One region of the Parabacteroides sp. FAFU027 genome, then DNA from elsewhere that is predicted to be linked to it. Evidence: riboswitches for the same ligand, from Rfam matches in the RefSeq annotation. Region 1 holds a riboswitch; each other region holds the start of a gene.
What was found. A riboswitch is a leader RNA that binds a small molecule or an ion and turns the genes downstream of it on or off. The one in region 1 is predicted to bind thiamine pyrophosphate.
Positions count from the first base shown of each region.

Region 2: linked by a shared signal. The riboswitch ahead of MLE17_RS05295 (TonB-dependent receptor) and the one ahead of thiC (phosphomethylpyrimidine synthase ThiC) in region 1 are both predicted to bind thiamine pyrophosphate.
Region 3: linked by a shared signal. The riboswitch ahead of thiE (thiamine phosphate synthase) and the one ahead of thiC (phosphomethylpyrimidine synthase ThiC) in region 1 are both predicted to bind thiamine pyrophosphate.

Region 1 covers NZ_JAKZKV010000001.1:514,106-519,822, reverse strand. Annotated here, with positions in the region: gene MLE17_RS02305 (TenA family protein) at 1-77, opposite strand, end outside; gene thiC (phosphomethylpyrimidine synthase ThiC) at 147-1,847, opposite strand; TPP riboswitch at 1,903-1,997, opposite strand; gene MLE17_RS02295 (LiaI-LiaF-like domain-containing protein) at 2,395-3,177, shown strand; gene MLE17_RS02290 (sensor histidine kinase) at 3,174-4,223, shown strand; gene MLE17_RS02285 (LytR/AlgR family response regulator transcription factor) at 4,205-4,957, shown strand; gene MLE17_RS02280 (homocysteine S-methyltransferase family protein) at 5,259-5,717, shown strand, end outside.
Region 2 covers NZ_JAKZKV010000003.1:3,683-9,399, reverse strand. Annotated here, with positions in the region: tRNA gene MLE17_RS05305 (tRNA-Arg) at 1-34, opposite strand, end outside; gene ung (uracil-DNA glycosylase) at 197-859, shown strand; TPP riboswitch at 917-1,014, shown strand; gene MLE17_RS05295 (TonB-dependent receptor) at 1,119-3,362, shown strand; gene pnuC (nicotinamide riboside transporter PnuC) at 3,362-3,976, shown strand; gene MLE17_RS05285 (thiamine diphosphokinase) at 3,969-4,610, shown strand; gene MLE17_RS05280 (T9SS type A sorting domain-containing protein) at 4,670-5,506, shown strand; gene MLE17_RS05275 (ComEC/Rec2 family competence protein) at 5,503-5,717, opposite strand, start outside.
Region 3 covers NZ_JAKZKV010000011.1:132,185-137,901, forward strand. Annotated here, with positions in the region: gene mnmG (tRNA uridine-5-carboxymethylaminomethyl(34) synthesis enzyme MnmG) at 492-2,366, opposite strand; TPP riboswitch at 2,528-2,622, shown strand; gene thiE (thiamine phosphate synthase) at 2,727-3,359, shown strand; gene MLE17_RS15450 (glutamate-5-semialdehyde dehydrogenase) at 4,289-5,536, shown strand; gene ybeY (rRNA maturation RNase YbeY) at 5,637-5,717, shown strand, end outside.

The DNA of each region.
Region 1 (5,717 bases):
TCGTGCAGGAAAGGCAATTCCAAGATGCGTTGGTAGATGGGCTCAATAGCCGCCCAGGCTTGTTCGCTCCATTTCATATCGGGGAGGAATTAAAGTAACTTTTCCAAAGTTTGGAACTTTGGAAAAGTTAGCTGGTTGAAATATGTTTATTCAGCCGAATGCACGCAGTCGCTCAACTCGCGGGTCAGTTTCATCGCGCAGAAGTTAGGACCGCACATGGTGCAGTAACCTTCGTCGGAATGAGAGCCTTCCTTGTAGTACTCCATCGCACGCTCGGGGTCAAGCGAGAGGTTAAACTGGTCTTTCCAGCGGAAGTCGAAGCGGGCTTTGCTCAATGCATTGTCACGTACCTGAGCTCCCGGATGCCCTTTGGCAAGGTCGGCAGCGTGAGCGGCAATCTTATAAGCGATAACGCCGTTGCGCACATCTTCCTTGTTGGGCAAACCAAGGTGTTCTTTCGGAGTCACGTAACAAATCATCGCTGTGCCCAACCATGCAATTTGAGCAGCACCAATTGCCGATGTGATGTGGTCGTAGCCCGGTGCGATATCGGTAGTCAAAGGGCCGAGGGTGTAGAACGGAGCGCCGTGGCAGGTCTTCTTCTGCAAGTCCATATTCTCCTGAATCTTATTCATTGGCACGTGACCCGGACCTTCGATAATTACCTGCACATTGTGTTTCCATGCCTTTTCGGTCAGTTCACCCAACACTTCGAGCTCTGCAAACTGCAAAGCATCGTTCGCATCGTGGATGGAACCAGGACGCATGCCGTCACCGAGTGAAACCGCCACGTCATAGGCTTTCAGGATTTCGCAGATTTCATCAAAGTGAGTGTAGAGGAAATTCTCGGTATTGTGTACTTTGCACCATTTGGTCAGGATAGAACCTCCGCGCGAAACGATACCGGTGAGGCGGTTGCTCAATAAAGAAGCATGTTTCAGCAATACACCCGCATGGATGGTAAAGTAGTCCACACCCTGCTCGCACTGCTCGATGAGCGTGTCGCGATAGATTTCCCAGTTGAGGTCTTCCACCTTGCCGTCCACCTTCTCCAATGCCTGATAGATAGGTACGGTTCCCACCGGTACCGGACAGTTGCGGATAATCCATTCGCGGGTTTCATGGATATTGGCCCCGGTAGAGAGGTCCATCAGGGTATCGCCACCCCATTTGCAGCTCCATACGGCTTTCTCCACCTCTTCATCGATGCTTGATGACATCGCGGAGTTTCCGATATTGGTATTGAGTTTCACCAGGAAGTGGGTTCCGATGATCATCGGTTCGGCTTCGGGGTGGTTGATGTTGGCAGGGATGATGGCGCGTCCGGCAGCTACCTCCTGACGCACAAACTCCGGCGTGATGTGGCTTTCGATACCCAATGCCTCAATCATCTGGTTTTCGCGGATAGCCACGTATTCCATTTCGGGTGTGATGATGCCTTGTTTCGCGTAGTACATCTGAGTGATTTCCTTGCCGGATTTAGCACGGTAAGGCTTGCTGATGTGTTCGAAACGCAGGTGATCGAGTGAAGTGTCGGCTGCACGCATTCTTCCGTATTCCGAAGTGATGTCGGGCAATTGTTCCACATCGCCGCGTTTCACCATCCATGATTCACGCAGACGGGGAAGACCTTTTTTCAAATCTATTTCCGCTAAATCGTCAGAAAAAGGACCGCTGGTGTCGTAAACCACTACGGGAGCATTTTGTGTTACTTTGCGTTTGCCGTTTTCGATCTCGATTGTGTCGAGCAGCGTGACGCGGCGCATGGCCACGTGAATGTCGTGCATTTTTCCCGGAACATAAATCTTTTCAGAAGCCGGATAAGAGATTTTGATGTTGTTGTTCATACCGTTATCATTTAATAAAATGGGAGGGGATACGGTACATCGGACAGATGACAAAGAGAAGCTATGAATAAATTCCTACGGCGGCATTACCCGCATCAGGTTCATAGGGTATGATCTCAGCCTGTTAGTAAGGCACCCCTTTCGGTGGCAAAGGTAACGGATTTTGAACGTATCTGCAAATGAGAAAGTGATTTACAATTTAGCCAGTTACAATTTACAATTTAGGTGATACTGCTTATTCTAAATTGTCAATGGTAAATCTTTCAATTGTAAATAATATGGTCTATTCGCTCAGACAGCTTTTGGGCAGTCTGGAATTTGTGTTTGTCCCTTTGGGGTTGGTTTCTTTATGTCAGATGGTTTGAAATATGGGGAGGTTATTTCTCGCAGACTTCATCTCCTCCCTTCGGGGAGGTCGGGTGGGGTCTTATCCCCCCAAAACAGACCTTTATCGGAGGAATAACAATTCCGACGGAAATATCGTAGTGAACTATTCAAAAGGTGCTTTATCTTTGTGTCAGAATCAAACGTATAAATCCTATATTTTATGGAATCTCAATTTAGAAATGAAGACCCGGCTCCTTACGGCCGTTTCTGTGCTCCGCCTCGCCATAGACATTGCGTCGGTTCAAAGGTGTTTTTCGGAGTTGTCGTTATCGTGGCCGGTCTGTTGTTACTTGGCTTCAATACCGGACTTCTGAATGAATCGTATCGACCGGTAATCTTCTCCTGGCCCATGCTGTTGGTGGTGATTGGTGTTACCCAGATGTTTAACCGTTCCATTTTTGGAGGCACCATTTTGACGCTTATCGGTGGATTTTTCCTGATGCGAAAACTTGGCTATATCGACCCTCAGATTGCGAATCTTTACTGGCCGGTGCTGATTATTGCAGCCGGAGTTGTCATCATTCTGAAGACTTCATTTGGTCCTAAAAGAGATCCGTTTCACAAGTTAGACTCCGGCTATACCGGCAGTGAAATTAAAAATGGAGTCATTGAGGAGAATAATATCTTCAGCGGATCCAAACGTAAATTCCAGGATATGGTATTTCGCGGTGGGGAGATTAATTGCATCTTTGGTGGCAGTGAACTTGACCTGACTCATGCTAAACTGGAAGAAGGCATAAATCAACTCGAAGTAAATTGTATCTTCGGCGGAATCACGCTCATTGTTCCTTCCGACTGGAATGTACAATTGAAGAAAGACTCCATTTTCGGAGATTTTGCCGATAAACGTCCTTATTCGGAAGCACAAAAAGACAATACGCGCATCCTTATCGTAAAAGCTTCCTGCATCTTCGGTGGTGGCGAGATTAAGAGCTATGTATGAGCCATCCCTTCTTAAATAAAAAGATATTTCCTTTCTACTCTGCGGCCTGGCTATTTCCAACGGTATTGCAGGTGTGGTCGATGGCATTGGGAGGCTATTTTACGCTGGAGGCAGCAATCATATTGAGCCTGATTTCCAATAGTGTCTTTTTTATCCTGGGATTATCGATGTGGTTTTTTGTAAAATATACGCTCATCAATACCACCTCGCTGTTCAAACGGATACTAGACTTTACTGCTTCGTGTATCATGATACTTTTTATCTGGCAGTCGGTGGTCTTTATCCTGATAGGTCTTCTCTGGAATAATCCGCCTGATTTTTCCATCTTTTTCCCACAACGTCTGATTTATGGATTCATGGTCTATCTGCTTATCCTGATGGCCTACTATTTGCGAATCAGTTATGACGTGTTGCAGGAAAAAGCCCAGAATGAAGCACGACTCCGCGAAATGCTGAAGGACAGCGAACTGGATATGTTGAAGTCACAGATCAATCCGCATTTTCTTTTCAATAGTCTCAATTCGGTGAACTGGCTGACACAGATTCAACCCGATAAAGCCAGTGAGATGATTGTTTCCCTGTCGGAATATCTGCGCTATTCCATTGCCGGAGGACACCGTACGTTATCTTCCCTGAAGATGGAGATGGAGAATATCACCCGATACATTAATATAGAGAAGATACGTTTCGGGGAAAAACTCAAGGCGGAGTACCAGGTGACAGAGGAGTGTCTTCAGGTGAAGATTCCATCAATGATTCTGCAACCGCTCTATGAAAATGCGATCAAGCACGGGGTGTACGAAAGTACGGATCCGGTCTGGATTGAGACAAAGATTTCATGTAACGATACGCATGTCAGGATTGTGATTCAAAACAGTTTCGAGCCGAATATTCCTTACCAGAAAGGAAACGGACTGGGGCTGAATAATGTCCGTCAACGCTTGCGACTCATATACGGCGAAACAGCCTCCCTTGAAACCGAGAAAAAAGAACAACTATTTACCGCAACCTTATTAATTCCCCGAATATGCCCATCAGAACATTGATAGTCGATGATGAAGCGCCGGCTAGGGCGTTGTTGAAACATTATCTCTCATCTCATTCCGATATTGAAGTCATTGGAGAGGCGGCCGACGGATTCGAAGCTTTCCGGCTGGTCAAAGAGTTACAGCCCGAATTGATGTTGCTTGATATCCGGATGCCCAAGCTTTCCGGTTTCGAATTGCTGGAGCTGCTGGAAAATCCACCGGCTGTGATTTTTACAACCGCTTTTGACGAATATGCCATCAAAGCTTTCGAGGCCAATGCCTGCGATTACCTGATGAAGCCATTCTTGCGCGACCGGTTGGATGTGGCACTGGACAAAGCCCGTCTTCGCCTGACATCAAATGCTCCGGCAGAAGAATCTCCGGTAAATAAGCTTTTGGAAAATGGACCTCTTCAGGAAGAAAAGTTGCAACGAGTGGCAGTGCGAAGCGGACAAAAAATCCGCATCATTCCGGTAAATGATGTCCTCTATTTTGAGTCGGATGGTGATTATGTGCTGATACATACCGCTGAAGGTCGCTTCCTGAAAGAGAAGACGATGAAGTTCTTCGAAAGCCATCTGGATGAACGTCAATTCGTACGTGTGCATCGTTCCTACATCGTTAACGTGGAGCATATCAAGGGGATGGAACTCTACGAAAAAGACAGTTGGACATTACTGCTCTCTAATCGTGAATATATCAAAGTCAGTGCGACAGGCTACAAGGCACTGAAGAAAGTCTTGAATCTGTAATGTGTTTAATTGTTTTTTGGGAAAGAATTTCACAAAAACGTTTCCTGGAGTTTTTAATAACGATAAATTATTTGCCACGAATCCACGAATTGAATATTTATCAAGCCAGAGTTTAAATCATTGCGAATTCGCCCGAATCTTTTTCAAGATTGAAAAAGTAGGGAATACTTTATTCGTGGATAATTATTTGCTAAATCTCTGATAGCCGATATGCTGTAGATGTTCTCAGATAATATTTGGAGTTTTTGAAATAAAAGATGACCTTTGTTAGGTCGTCTTTTTTATTTAAAGTCATAATACAATGAAGCCAACCTTAGTACAATTAATATCCGAAGGAAAAACTCTTATTTCCGACGGTGCCTGGGGTACATTCCTACAGGCTAAAGGCATGCAACCCGGAGAATGTCCCGAACAGTGGAACATCGACCATACCGAAGATGTGCTTGACATTGCCCGCAGTTACATAGCCGCCGGATCCGATACCATCGAAACCAACAGTTTCGGAGGAAATCGCTTCAAACTTGCCAACTTCGGCCTTTCCGATAAAGCATTTGAACTTAACAAAAAGGCAGCAGCCATTTCGCGTGAAGCTGCCGGCGCCGATAAATATGTGCTTGGGTCAGTTGGCCCGACCGGCAAAATGCTCATCATGGGTGACGTAACCGAAGAGGAACTCTACGAAGCCTTTAAGGAGCAATGCGTTGCGTTGCATGAAGGTGGAGCAGATGCCATCGTTATCGAAACAATGACAGCTCTAGAT
Region 2 (5,717 bases), on a different contig from region 1:
AATCTGACGTTCTATTCAACTAAACTACGGGGCCATTCCTTTGTGGTCTGCAAAAGTAAATATATTTCCCGAATTAACAAATATCTTAAACTCTATTCTCCGTGGATATTGGCTTTCAGTAAAGGATTGGATGGGTTATTCAGCAGAAATTCTGATATTTGCATTCCCATTTAACCATCATTGATAATTTGCCGTTATGTCAGTAAAAATAGAGCCAAGCTGGAATGAACATCTCAAGGATGAATTTGAGAAACCATACTTCACTAACCTAACCAATTTTGTCCGTCAGGAATATGCTTCGACGACGGTTTATCCTCCCGGATCGCAGATTTTTAATGCCTTCGATAATTGCCCGTTTGATGATGTTGAGGTCGTGATTTTAGGACAAGACCCTTATCATGAACCCCGTCAGGCGCATGGCCTTTGCTTTTCGGTGCAGGATGGTGTGCCATTTCCCCCTTCGTTATTAAACATTTTCAAGGAGATTCATGCTGACTTGGGTAAGCCGATGCCTACAAGTGGTGATTTGAGTCGTTGGGCCCGTCAGGGAGTCCTGTTGCTCAATGCCACGTTGACCGTTCGTGCTCATCAGGCCGGTTCGCACCAAAATAAAGGATGGGAAACCTTTACCGATGCGGTGATTCACCGGTTAGCAGAGCAACGGGACGGTTTGGTTTTTATCCTGTGGGGAGCTTATGCTCAGAAAAAAGGTGCGTTTATCAATCCTCAGAAGCATCTGGTTTTAAAATCGCCGCACCCGTCTCCACTATCTGCTCACAGGGGATTTTTCGGTAATCACCATTTCAGTCTGGCGAATGACTATTTGAGAAAACAAGGAAAGAGAGAGATTGATTGGTGAGTTGTTTTGAACAATTCCAGATAAACGGCGTTATTTGAATTAATCGCTAACTTTGCAGCGATTTTTTGGGGGTGCTTGGTGCAAATCAGGCTGAGAATATACCCTTTGAACCTGATGCAGGTAATGCTGCCGCAGGGAAAAAGCATATCTTTTCACATTTTCTGCTTTCGCATTCGAACTCCCCCGATCGTGTTAATCATGCAAATATTTTCTTTCGTCAGATTGAATGGGATTTATTTGCCTAAACCTCAAATGTTTTATGAGAAAATTGATTTTTACCTTACTCCTGATTGGTGGAGGATTTTGCGCATCAGCGCAGCGAAAAAATGTTCAACCTAAAGATTCCATTGCTCGCGATATCCGTCTGGATGAGATGGTAGTGACCGGTACCCGTGCTTCGGGAAAGACACCGGTTGCCTTTACCAATGTCTCGAAAGAAGAGATTAAGAAGCTCAATTTCGGTCAGGACCTACCTTACCTGCTTTCACTTACCCCTTCAATGGTTATAACTTCGGATGCCGGTGCCGGAGTGGGTTATACCGGATTACGTATCCGCGGAACAGATGCCTCCCGTATCAATGTGACTACAAACGGTATTCCTTTCAATGACCCCGAATCACACGGAACTTATTGGGTGGATATGCCCGATTTTGCTTCAACCGTTGAGGATGTTCAGGTACAGCGGGGTGTAGGTACTTCTACCAACGGTGCGGGAGCTTTCGGAGCCAGTATCAATATGAAGACGGACAATATTCCAATGAAATCGTTTGCCGAATTCAATGGAACTTACGGTTCGTTCAACACATCAAAGGAGACTTTCAAATTGGGAACCGGGCTGATTAACGGTCATTGGGCATTCGAAGGCCGTTTTTCCAATATTCATTCCGATGGTTATATTGACCGGGCCACGAGCAATATGCAATCTTACTTTGGTCAGGGTGGTTACTTCAGTAAAAATACGGTGCTGAAGTTTATCACCTTCGGGGGGACTGAACACACTTATCATGCCTGGAATGGCGTGCCAAAAGATTCTCTGGCTACTCACCGAACTTACAATCCTAGCGGTTATATGGGAACAGATGCGTCGGGTAACCCATTGTATTATAAGAATCAAACCGATAATTATACCCAAAATCATTACCAACTGATTCTATCACATATGATTAATCCAAATTTGAGCCTGAATGCTGCTTTGTTTTACATCAAAGGAAAAGGGTATTATGAAGAGTATAAAGATTCGGCTTCAGAAGCAGATTCGTATAAAACACTGGAATATTATGGACTGAAGTCGTTTCAATACAACGGACAAAACGTGACGATGCGTGACCGTATTCAACAAAAATGGCTGGATAATGATTTCGGAGGAATGATTTTTTCATTGATGTATAAGAAAGATAAACTCGATGTAACATTTGGTGGAGGGGCTAACCGATATATCGGATATAGTTTTGGTAAAAATATGTGGGTGAAGAATTACCCTGACGAAAACTTTACTTTCGGAAATGAATTTTACCGTAGCAAAGGTGATAAATATGATGCCAATGTATATGCCAAAGCCAGTTATCAGCTGGCAAATGGGTTGAATGCTTATGCTGACCTGCAATATAGACACATTGATTATTCAATTAAGGGTACAAATGATAAGTACAACGGCATGGAATTACAACCGTTGGATATTCACAAACAGTTTAATTTCTTTAATCCTAAAGCCGGCTTGTTTTACCAAATCAATAAGAATAACCAGACCTATATTTCTGTATCTGTGGCGCATCGCGAACCGACACGCAATAACTTTACCGATGCGGTCAACAGCATTGAACCCACCTCGGAACGATTGATTGATTATGAGGCTGGTTATACTTTTGCCAATAAAACATTTACTGCCGAGGCTAATCTCTATTTCATGGATTACAAAAATCAGCTAATTTTGAACGGCCAAATCAATGCGGTAGGAGAAGCCTTAACAACCAATATTCCTGAGAGTTATCGTGCCGGTATCGAATTGATGGCAGGAGTGAAGATTACCGACTGGCTGAAATGGAACGGAAATGCGACTTTGAGCCAAAACCGGATAAAGAATTTCACCGAATATGTGGATGACTGGACCAACTGGCCTGCTCAAAGGCAGTTTAATCTGGGGGATACTCCGATTGCTTTCTCTCCGGACGTAACCGCTGCAAGTGTCTTTAGTGCTGATTACCGAAAGTGGAGTGCGGGCCTGATGTCAAACTATGTAGGAAAACAATACATAGACAATACAGGAAATAATGACCGTTCACTGAAGGCTTTTTTCGTAAATAACTTGCGTATTGGCTATGTGCTTAATCAGAAATCTGTAAAAGAGGTAGGTATCAGCCTTTTAGTGAATAATATTTTCAATGTCAAATACGAAAGCAATGCCTGGGTATATTCATATTACGAAAATGATGTTCGCAAGACAATGGATGGTTACTTCCCTCAGGCTGGCACCAACGTTTTGGCAAATGTAACCCTGAAGTTTTAATGTTAGATTACATCCAAAATAACTGGTTAGAGTGGTTCGGTGTCCTTACCGGACTACTCTATATTTTTCTGGAGATTCGTCAGCGTACATCTATGTGGGTGATTGGATTTTTTTCTTCATTCGTATTTGTGATAGTGTTTTTCAAATCAAAGCTCTACGCTGATATGGTGTTGAATATCTATTATGTCACGATGAGTGTCTATGGCTTTTGGTTGTGGAAGAAAAACGGGAATGAGGCTGAGCCCATTGACCGCAAAGACGAGATTACTTATCAGAACCTTGGTTTATGGCTTGGCGCTATTCTTTTATTGATATCGACTGTTTTATATCTTGGAATCGCCAGTGTGTTGCATCATTACACTGATTCGCCGGTTCCTTACAGTGACGCCTTCCCAACTGCGCTGAGCCTGATTGCCACGTGGTTGTTGGCCAAGAAATACCTGGAGCAATGGTTGGTCTGGATTGTGGTGAATGTTTTCTCTATCGGCCTTTTTACTTATCGCGGTTTATATCCTACAGCGTTTCTTTTCCTGGTGTATGGTATTCTATCGGTTGTGGGTTATCTCAAATGGAAGGCTGATTACAAGCCTATTATGACTAATGTAAATGAGTGATTTTAATACGAAATACGAAGCCGTTATCATCGCTGATGGGCTTTTTCCGCAAAGTGAATCTGTTTTGGAGCTGATACGTGACGCAGGAGTGGTAGTTTGCTGCGATGGTGCTACGCGAAAGGCATTAGCCAATGGCTTTACTCCGGATTATATCGTGGGAGATCTCGATAGTCTGGAAGAGAAATTCAAGGTGCAGTTTGCTGACCGCTTATACCGCTTTCCGGAGCAGGATACCAATGACCTGACCAAGGCTGTTCGATTTACCCGTTCCAAGGGAATAAAAAATCTGTTGATTGTTGGTGCTACCGGTTTGCGCGAGGATCATACGCTGGGCAATATCTCTTTGTTGGCACAATATGCAGAACTCTTTGATTCGGTTGAAATGGTGTCTGATTATGGCACATTTATCGCCATCAATCAAACGATTGAACTGCAATCTTTTCCCGGTCAACAGGTCTCTATTTTCGCCTTAACTCCCGATTGTCTTATTTCCACTAAAGGATTGAAATATCCGGTCGAAAAACGCTCTTTTTCTTTCTGGTGGGAGGGAACCCTGAATGAATCATTGGGAGATTCATTTACTATTGAGGTTCATGGTTCAGGTAGATTAATAATCTATAAGGTGACAGGCTGATATCAACCAATCCGCATAGCTATTTGTTTTATTATAAAGTAAATATAAATCAGTAGGCTATGAGAACAAGTGTTATTCTTTTCGTTCTGTTGCTGGCTGGATTTATGCAACTTTTTAGCCAGCACGTCGTTGTGGCCACCTTAAAGGTTGACTATAACTCTTATGTGTTTGAAGGCGGAAACTTGTCGGAATACAACTGTAAAGATTGTGATAACACGACACTTCCGTTTGTTACAGACTTCCATTCTCCCGGCGATTTTGGTAGTATAACTTTCCTGTTAAAACCTACATCAGATACAATCTTTTACGCCACCATCATCTGGATGGGAACCGGTCAAATTTATTATCCGAAGAATTTTACAACTGATTTTCCATACCTTTCACCAGGTCTGTCACAACGTGTCATTCCGATGCCTGTCAATGTCACCTGGTATGATATGGATGGAAAAGTAACCGTTGATTCATCTTTTATCAAAAAAGCAATTCCTGCCTGGCATGCCATTGACACACTGTTGATTACCCGTGCATTTTCAAATCATCCTTATCAGGCGGCGATTTATTTGTATCCACCTTCTGTCGGTGTTTTTAACCCTGATGTAGCCAAATGGATTGTTTTCCTTTATTTGTCAGGAAAAGGACTTGTGACGAATGAAGAAATCAACGAAGAAAAAATTGGTATTTTCCCAAATCCGACATCTGAATATCTTGTTGTTTCAGGCTTTGCGGGAAGATTCGTGAAGTATGCATTAGTAGATGTTAGTGGAAGAGTGATCCAATCCGGTCGTTTGTCCGGAAATACGATTTCAATGTCAGGGTTGAGCAGCGGAATGTATCTGTTGAGGTTGTTTGATAGCAAAGAGTTTGCACTTGAACCTATAAAAGTCTTCAAGCGCTAATTTGATAAAGGATAGATAAATGCACCTTGTTTACCAACATTGTGACAGTAAATATTTTGAGCAGTACAGTCCGATTCGATTCTATCGGCATAATATCGGCTCATATTTGCACTCAAGACCAGCGATTTAAACCGGTAGAGCTTCTGTAAATCGGTGATATTCCCTTTGAATCCCTTTGACAGGATGATGATGTCGCCTTTCAAAGGGATTC
Region 3 (5,717 bases), on a different contig from region 1:
TGTTTCAAAGATAAAGGTAAAACATCAATTTTAGGACAATATAACTGCAAAAATAAGGGTGGGTTTTACTGTAATTCTTTGCTCTCTTTACCTTGCTTGTATCCACTCTTTTTACCATAAATTTTACTCACTGATTTATTATTCTGTTTTGTTCGGTTTGAACGAAATGGAAAAAATATAGCAGCCGGTTTGGACGATGTTATCTATTGGATAGTTCTGATATCATATGCTTGTATACATTTAAAGTCGGACTTTCACAACGTATTTATCTCCTTCCGTTAGATTCGGTACTTTTGTTAGATGTTATGGCTTTTATAAAAGAAAGAACGGAACTGACCGCATGGATTAGTTCCGTTCTTTGTGTGATGTTTAAGTATTCTCTCTTGTTGAAGAAGTGCTTCCGGGGGCTGTTTATTTGCCCTTTATAATCATGTGTTTAGCTTGAGTGACTTGTAAGAATCCTTTAATGTTTCACGTGAAACATAGGTTTGCTATCGGCCTAACAATACCAGCAGTATATTGATGTCGCTGGGGGAGATTCCCGGTATGCGTCCGGCCTGGGCAATGGTCTCCGGGTCAATCTTACAAAGCTTCTGACGGGCTTCAGTCGAGAGGGTATGGATCTCGTTATAATTAAACTTACCCTTGATATGGATATGCTCGAGACGATTGATCTTATCGGCAATTAGTTTCTCACGTTGGATGTACCCTTCGTACTTAATCAGGATTTCCACAGCCTCCAGAATCTCCTCTTTTCTATCGGATGTTTTATCCAGTTCTTCTTTGAAGGCAGGCACTAATTCTGCTATATTTTCAAGTGTGATTTGAGGGCGTGTAATCAGGTCTATTAATTTGCATCCATGCTTCAATGGAGCAGTGCCTAATTTCTCTAATCCTTCGTTTATGTATTGAGGTTTGATGGAGTAGTTTTTTGCAAATTCGGAAATACGATTTATCTCCTCCTTTTTGGTTTGCAGTAAATCAAATCTATCCTGTTTTGCCAAACCTAGTTTGTAACTCATTTCAGTCAGACGCATATCAGCATCATCCTGACGAAGTAGTATGCGATATTCGGCACGGGAGGTAAACATGCGATAGGGTTCGTCCACACCTTTAGTTACAAGGTCGTCAATCAAAACACCAATATAGGCCTGGTCACGGTTAAGGATAAATTCATCTCCACCGTGGCAATTAATATGTGCATTAATACCTGCAATCAGACCCTGACCTGCCGCCTCTTCATAACCTGTCGTTCCGTTAACCTGTCCGGCAAAAAAGAGATTCTTTACAATCTTACTTTCGAGATTATGCTTGAGTTGGGTAGGGTCGAAGAAATCGTATTCGATAGCATATCCCGGACGATAGATGCGTACATTACGGAATGCAGGAATCGTTTTCAATGCATTCAATTGCACATCGAGTGGGAGGGAAGAGGAAAAACCATTGAGATAATACTCCTGTGTTGTTTCACCTTCCGGTTCCAGAAAAAGCTGATGTTGTGTTTTATCTGCAAAAGTGACAATCTTGGTTTCGATACTCGGACAGTAACGCGGTCCGATACTTTGGATTTGTCCGTTGTATAACGGAGAATCCACTAATCCGCTTCGTAGAACTTCATGCGTTTGTTCATTGGTGTACATGGTCCAACAGCTAAGCTGGCACAATGTTTTAGGTGCATGATTCATATAAGAGAATTTGTGGAAATCAAAATCTCCTATCTGTTCTTCGGTCATGCTGAAATCAACGCTTCTACCGTCAATACGAACCGGAGTTCCGGTTTTCATACGGTCAGTTGCAATTCCGGCTTCTTTGAGTTGTTCGGTAATTCCATAAGAAGCAGGTTCTGCAATACGTCCACCGCGAAGTTGTGTTTTACCGATGTGCATCAAACCATTCAGAAAAGTTCCTGTGGTAATGACCACCGTTTTTGCATAGAAAGTAACGTCCATTCCGGAAATTACACCCTGTACCTGGCCATCCTTGATGATAAGCTGTTTTACAAAATCCTGCCAGATATCCAGATTATTGGTGTTTTCAAGAATACCTCTCCATTCGTTGATAAACTTAGCGCGGTCGCTTTGAGCACGGGGGCTCCACATCGCAGGTCCTTTGGAGCGGTTAAGCATTCGGAATTGAATAGCCGTTTTATCCGTTACAATTCCCATACCCCCACCCAGGGCATCTATTTCGCGTACAATTTGTCCTTTGGCAATACCACCAACCGCAGGGTTGCAGCTCATTTGAGCTATCTTGTTCATGTCCATCGTTATGAGGACGGTCTTTGAACCCAGGTTGGCAGCAGCGGCGGCAGCTTCGCATCCCGCGTGTCCTGCGCCGATTACTATAACATCGTATTTAAAATCCATTGAATGAGTTATTTTGTGCAAAGATAGCGGTTTGAGTTTTAATCCTCAGGCAGATAATTCAAAATATAACCATTATGGTTTAAGGGAATGGCCCATTTTATAGTTTGTTGAAAGATATTCGGATTTGCAGGGGTTATTTCTATCTTTGCACTCTGATTCCGTACTTATTTCTGGGGTGCTTTAAATCAAAGCTGAGAAGATACCCATAGTACCTGATCCGGATAATGCCGGCGAAGGGAGAAATTACACTCTCCTTCCTGATTCCAAAATCGCCTGCTTATCTGTATAATTTCCCTTTTAGAATTCAAACATTAAGGGAAAATGAAATGAATGTTCCTAATTTATAAATGACTTTTTATTATGCAAGATTTTGGTCTGTATATCATTATCACAAAACCTGAACTCTCTTACGAAGAAATAGCTAAAATATGTGTCCGCCAGAATATCCGTATGATACAATTGCGCGAGAAACATTTGACTGACCGTGAAATTATCGAAGCTGGAAAAAGAATTAAATCAATTACAGCGGGAACTAATACCTTGCTTGTTATAAACGACCGGGTTGATTTGGCGTTGGCTGCCGGAGCAGATGTATTGCACCTGGGACAGGATGATCTTCCAATTGAGGAGGCACGCAAGATTGCCGGTGACCGGTTGAAAATAGGTCTTTCGACCCACTCGATTGAGCAGGTTCGTGAAGCATTGACTCATAAACCGGATTACATTGGCTTCGGTCCTGTTTATCCAACGAATGCGAAAGCCCGTCCGGATGCTCCGGTGGGTGTGGGTATGCTGAAAGAGGTGCTCTCATTTGCTGATGTGCCTGTAGTTGCTATTGGTGGCATTTTCCCGGAAAATCTGGATGATGTGGTGGCTGCAGGGGCTAAAAATGTAGCTTTGGTGCGCCACTTCATGCAAACCACAGAAACAGAACAACGTATAGTTGAAATCAAGAAAAGCCTGACTGGAGCAAAACAGCTTTCTCTTTTCTAATTCTTAGTTTGCAGAATTCCTGTTTTTTCATTCTTATCATAGTCTGTAATCTATCATCCGGTTTTAGCTGAATCAGTTTTCTTTGGCTAAAGCCGGATGTTACATTGTCTTTTTATCATTTCGTAAGCTGAAGCGGCTGGCAATGATTTTATCAAAGTTAAATCCATCTAATATTTACCGGGTTTTAGATAAATAAATCTCCCATTTTCCCCGGTTATTTCGTTCTTCTTTACTTACTTAGCATCTGTATCATCAGTCCGTTTATTTTGCCGGAGCTACTGTAATCAGAACTGTTCGTATCGGTTTGAAGAATTTACTTTATCTCCCTGCTCACCACATTACAGGTGGAAAACTCAGTATTGTTCTCTCGGATACGGGCTCAATCTTCTGAATTATTAATTATCTGCTTAGTTGGCCTCTCCTTTCCCCTGACAACATTTTCAGTCCCCCCTTTTATACATAGACAAGTTTTTCTGTTTACCTATAATCTTTCGGCTCTTTTATGCGAATAATAAACATTCCTGTACTTCTGATATAAACGGGGGGATAAGGGATAGCTAAGGCTATGTAAGGAGTATAATAAAGGTACAATTATCGATGATTAAAAAGAAATAAACCAGGGATATTACACCATTTATTTGTGTTATATCTCTGGCTTATCCCTATTATATCTCTGGTTTATCTCTGTTATATATAGCCTTAGGATATTCTTTAGGTTGCAGGTAGGTATAACTGGAAATTAAAGAAATAGTTATTATAAGACTTTATATAGTGGTGACATTGTTAAGGGTGAAAGTAAGGATTGTGAAGGAGTAATTATGCAATTGTGAGTACCTCAAAATCTGTATATCACCTTTAAAACAGCACCCTTGCCCAAGAATTCGGAATTAATTCAATAAATTTGCGTTCTTATCTTCAAATTCCGACACATGAAACTGGAACAGACATTTCAGAAAGTACAATCAGCCAGCCGTACCATCAATCTGCTGACTGATGAAAATATCAACGAGATCCTGCTTGCTGTGGCTGATGCTGCCGTAGCGCAAAGTGATTTTATACTGGAAGAGAATAAAAAGGATTTGAGCCGTATGGATCCCAAAGATCCGAAATATGACCGTCTGATGCTGACTAAAGAACGTATTGAAGGCATTGCGGCTGATATTCGTAATGTGGCAACGTTGCCCTCCCCACTGGGTAAAATTCTTAGCGAAACAAACCGACCGAACGGAATGAAGATCTCTAAAGTGACTGTACCGTTTGGCGTGATCGGAATTATTTACGAGGCGCGTCCGAATGTAAGCTTTGACGTTTTCTCACTTTGTCTTAAATCGGGAAATGCCTGTCTGTTGAAAGGAGGCTCTGATGCTCACGATTCGAATAGTGCCATTGTTGGGATTATTCAAAACGTTCTTGAGAAACAAGGCGTAATTAAAGATATAGTGACCTTATTGCCTCCTGATCGTGAAGCTACGGCTGAAATGCTGAATGCGGTAGGTTATGTGGATCTGATTATCCCGCGCGGAAGCCAGGGGCTGATTAACTTTGTGCGTGATAATTCCAAAATACCTGTTATTGAAACCGGTGCGGGCGTGTGTCATACCTATTTTGATGAATCTGGTGATTTGGAAAAAGGGGCAGAAATCATCTTTAATTCCAAAACAAGACGTGTAAGTGTCTGCAATTCATTAGATTGTGTAATTGTAAATGAGAAACGCCTGTCAGACCTTTCGGCTCTTTGCCTGAAAATGGCTGAAAAAAATGTCATTATCTACGCGGATCAACCCGCATATGCAGCTTTGAAAGGAAAATATCCGGCTGATTTACTGGAGCATGCCACGGACGAAAGTTTCGGAACTGAATTCCTGGATTATAAATTGTCGGTAAAAACGGTTGCTAATCTGGAAGAAGCGATTGACCATATCACTAAATATTCCTCCAAACACAGTGAGGCGATTGTAAGTGAAAATGCACAGAACATCTCTGTCTTCGAAAAAATGGTGGATGCCGCCTGTGTATATGCAAATGTCTCTACGGCCTTCACAGATGGCGCTCAGTTCGGTTTAGGGGCAGAGATAGGAATAAGTACCCAGAAGCTCCATGCGCGCGGTCCTATGGCCTTAGAAGAGCTTACAAGCTATAAATATATTATACGGGGTAACGGACAGACACGCGCCTGATATTAGGGAATGATTAATTGAGGGACTGAGGGATTGATGTTACAGATCAATTTCTTTGTCCCTCAATTGTAAATGGTAAATGAATAAATTGTAAACAGAAATGGCCATTAACTACTACACCGAAAATGTCAAAACACCTCCCATCAAAAAGAAAGAGGTGAATGAATGGATCAAAAAAGTG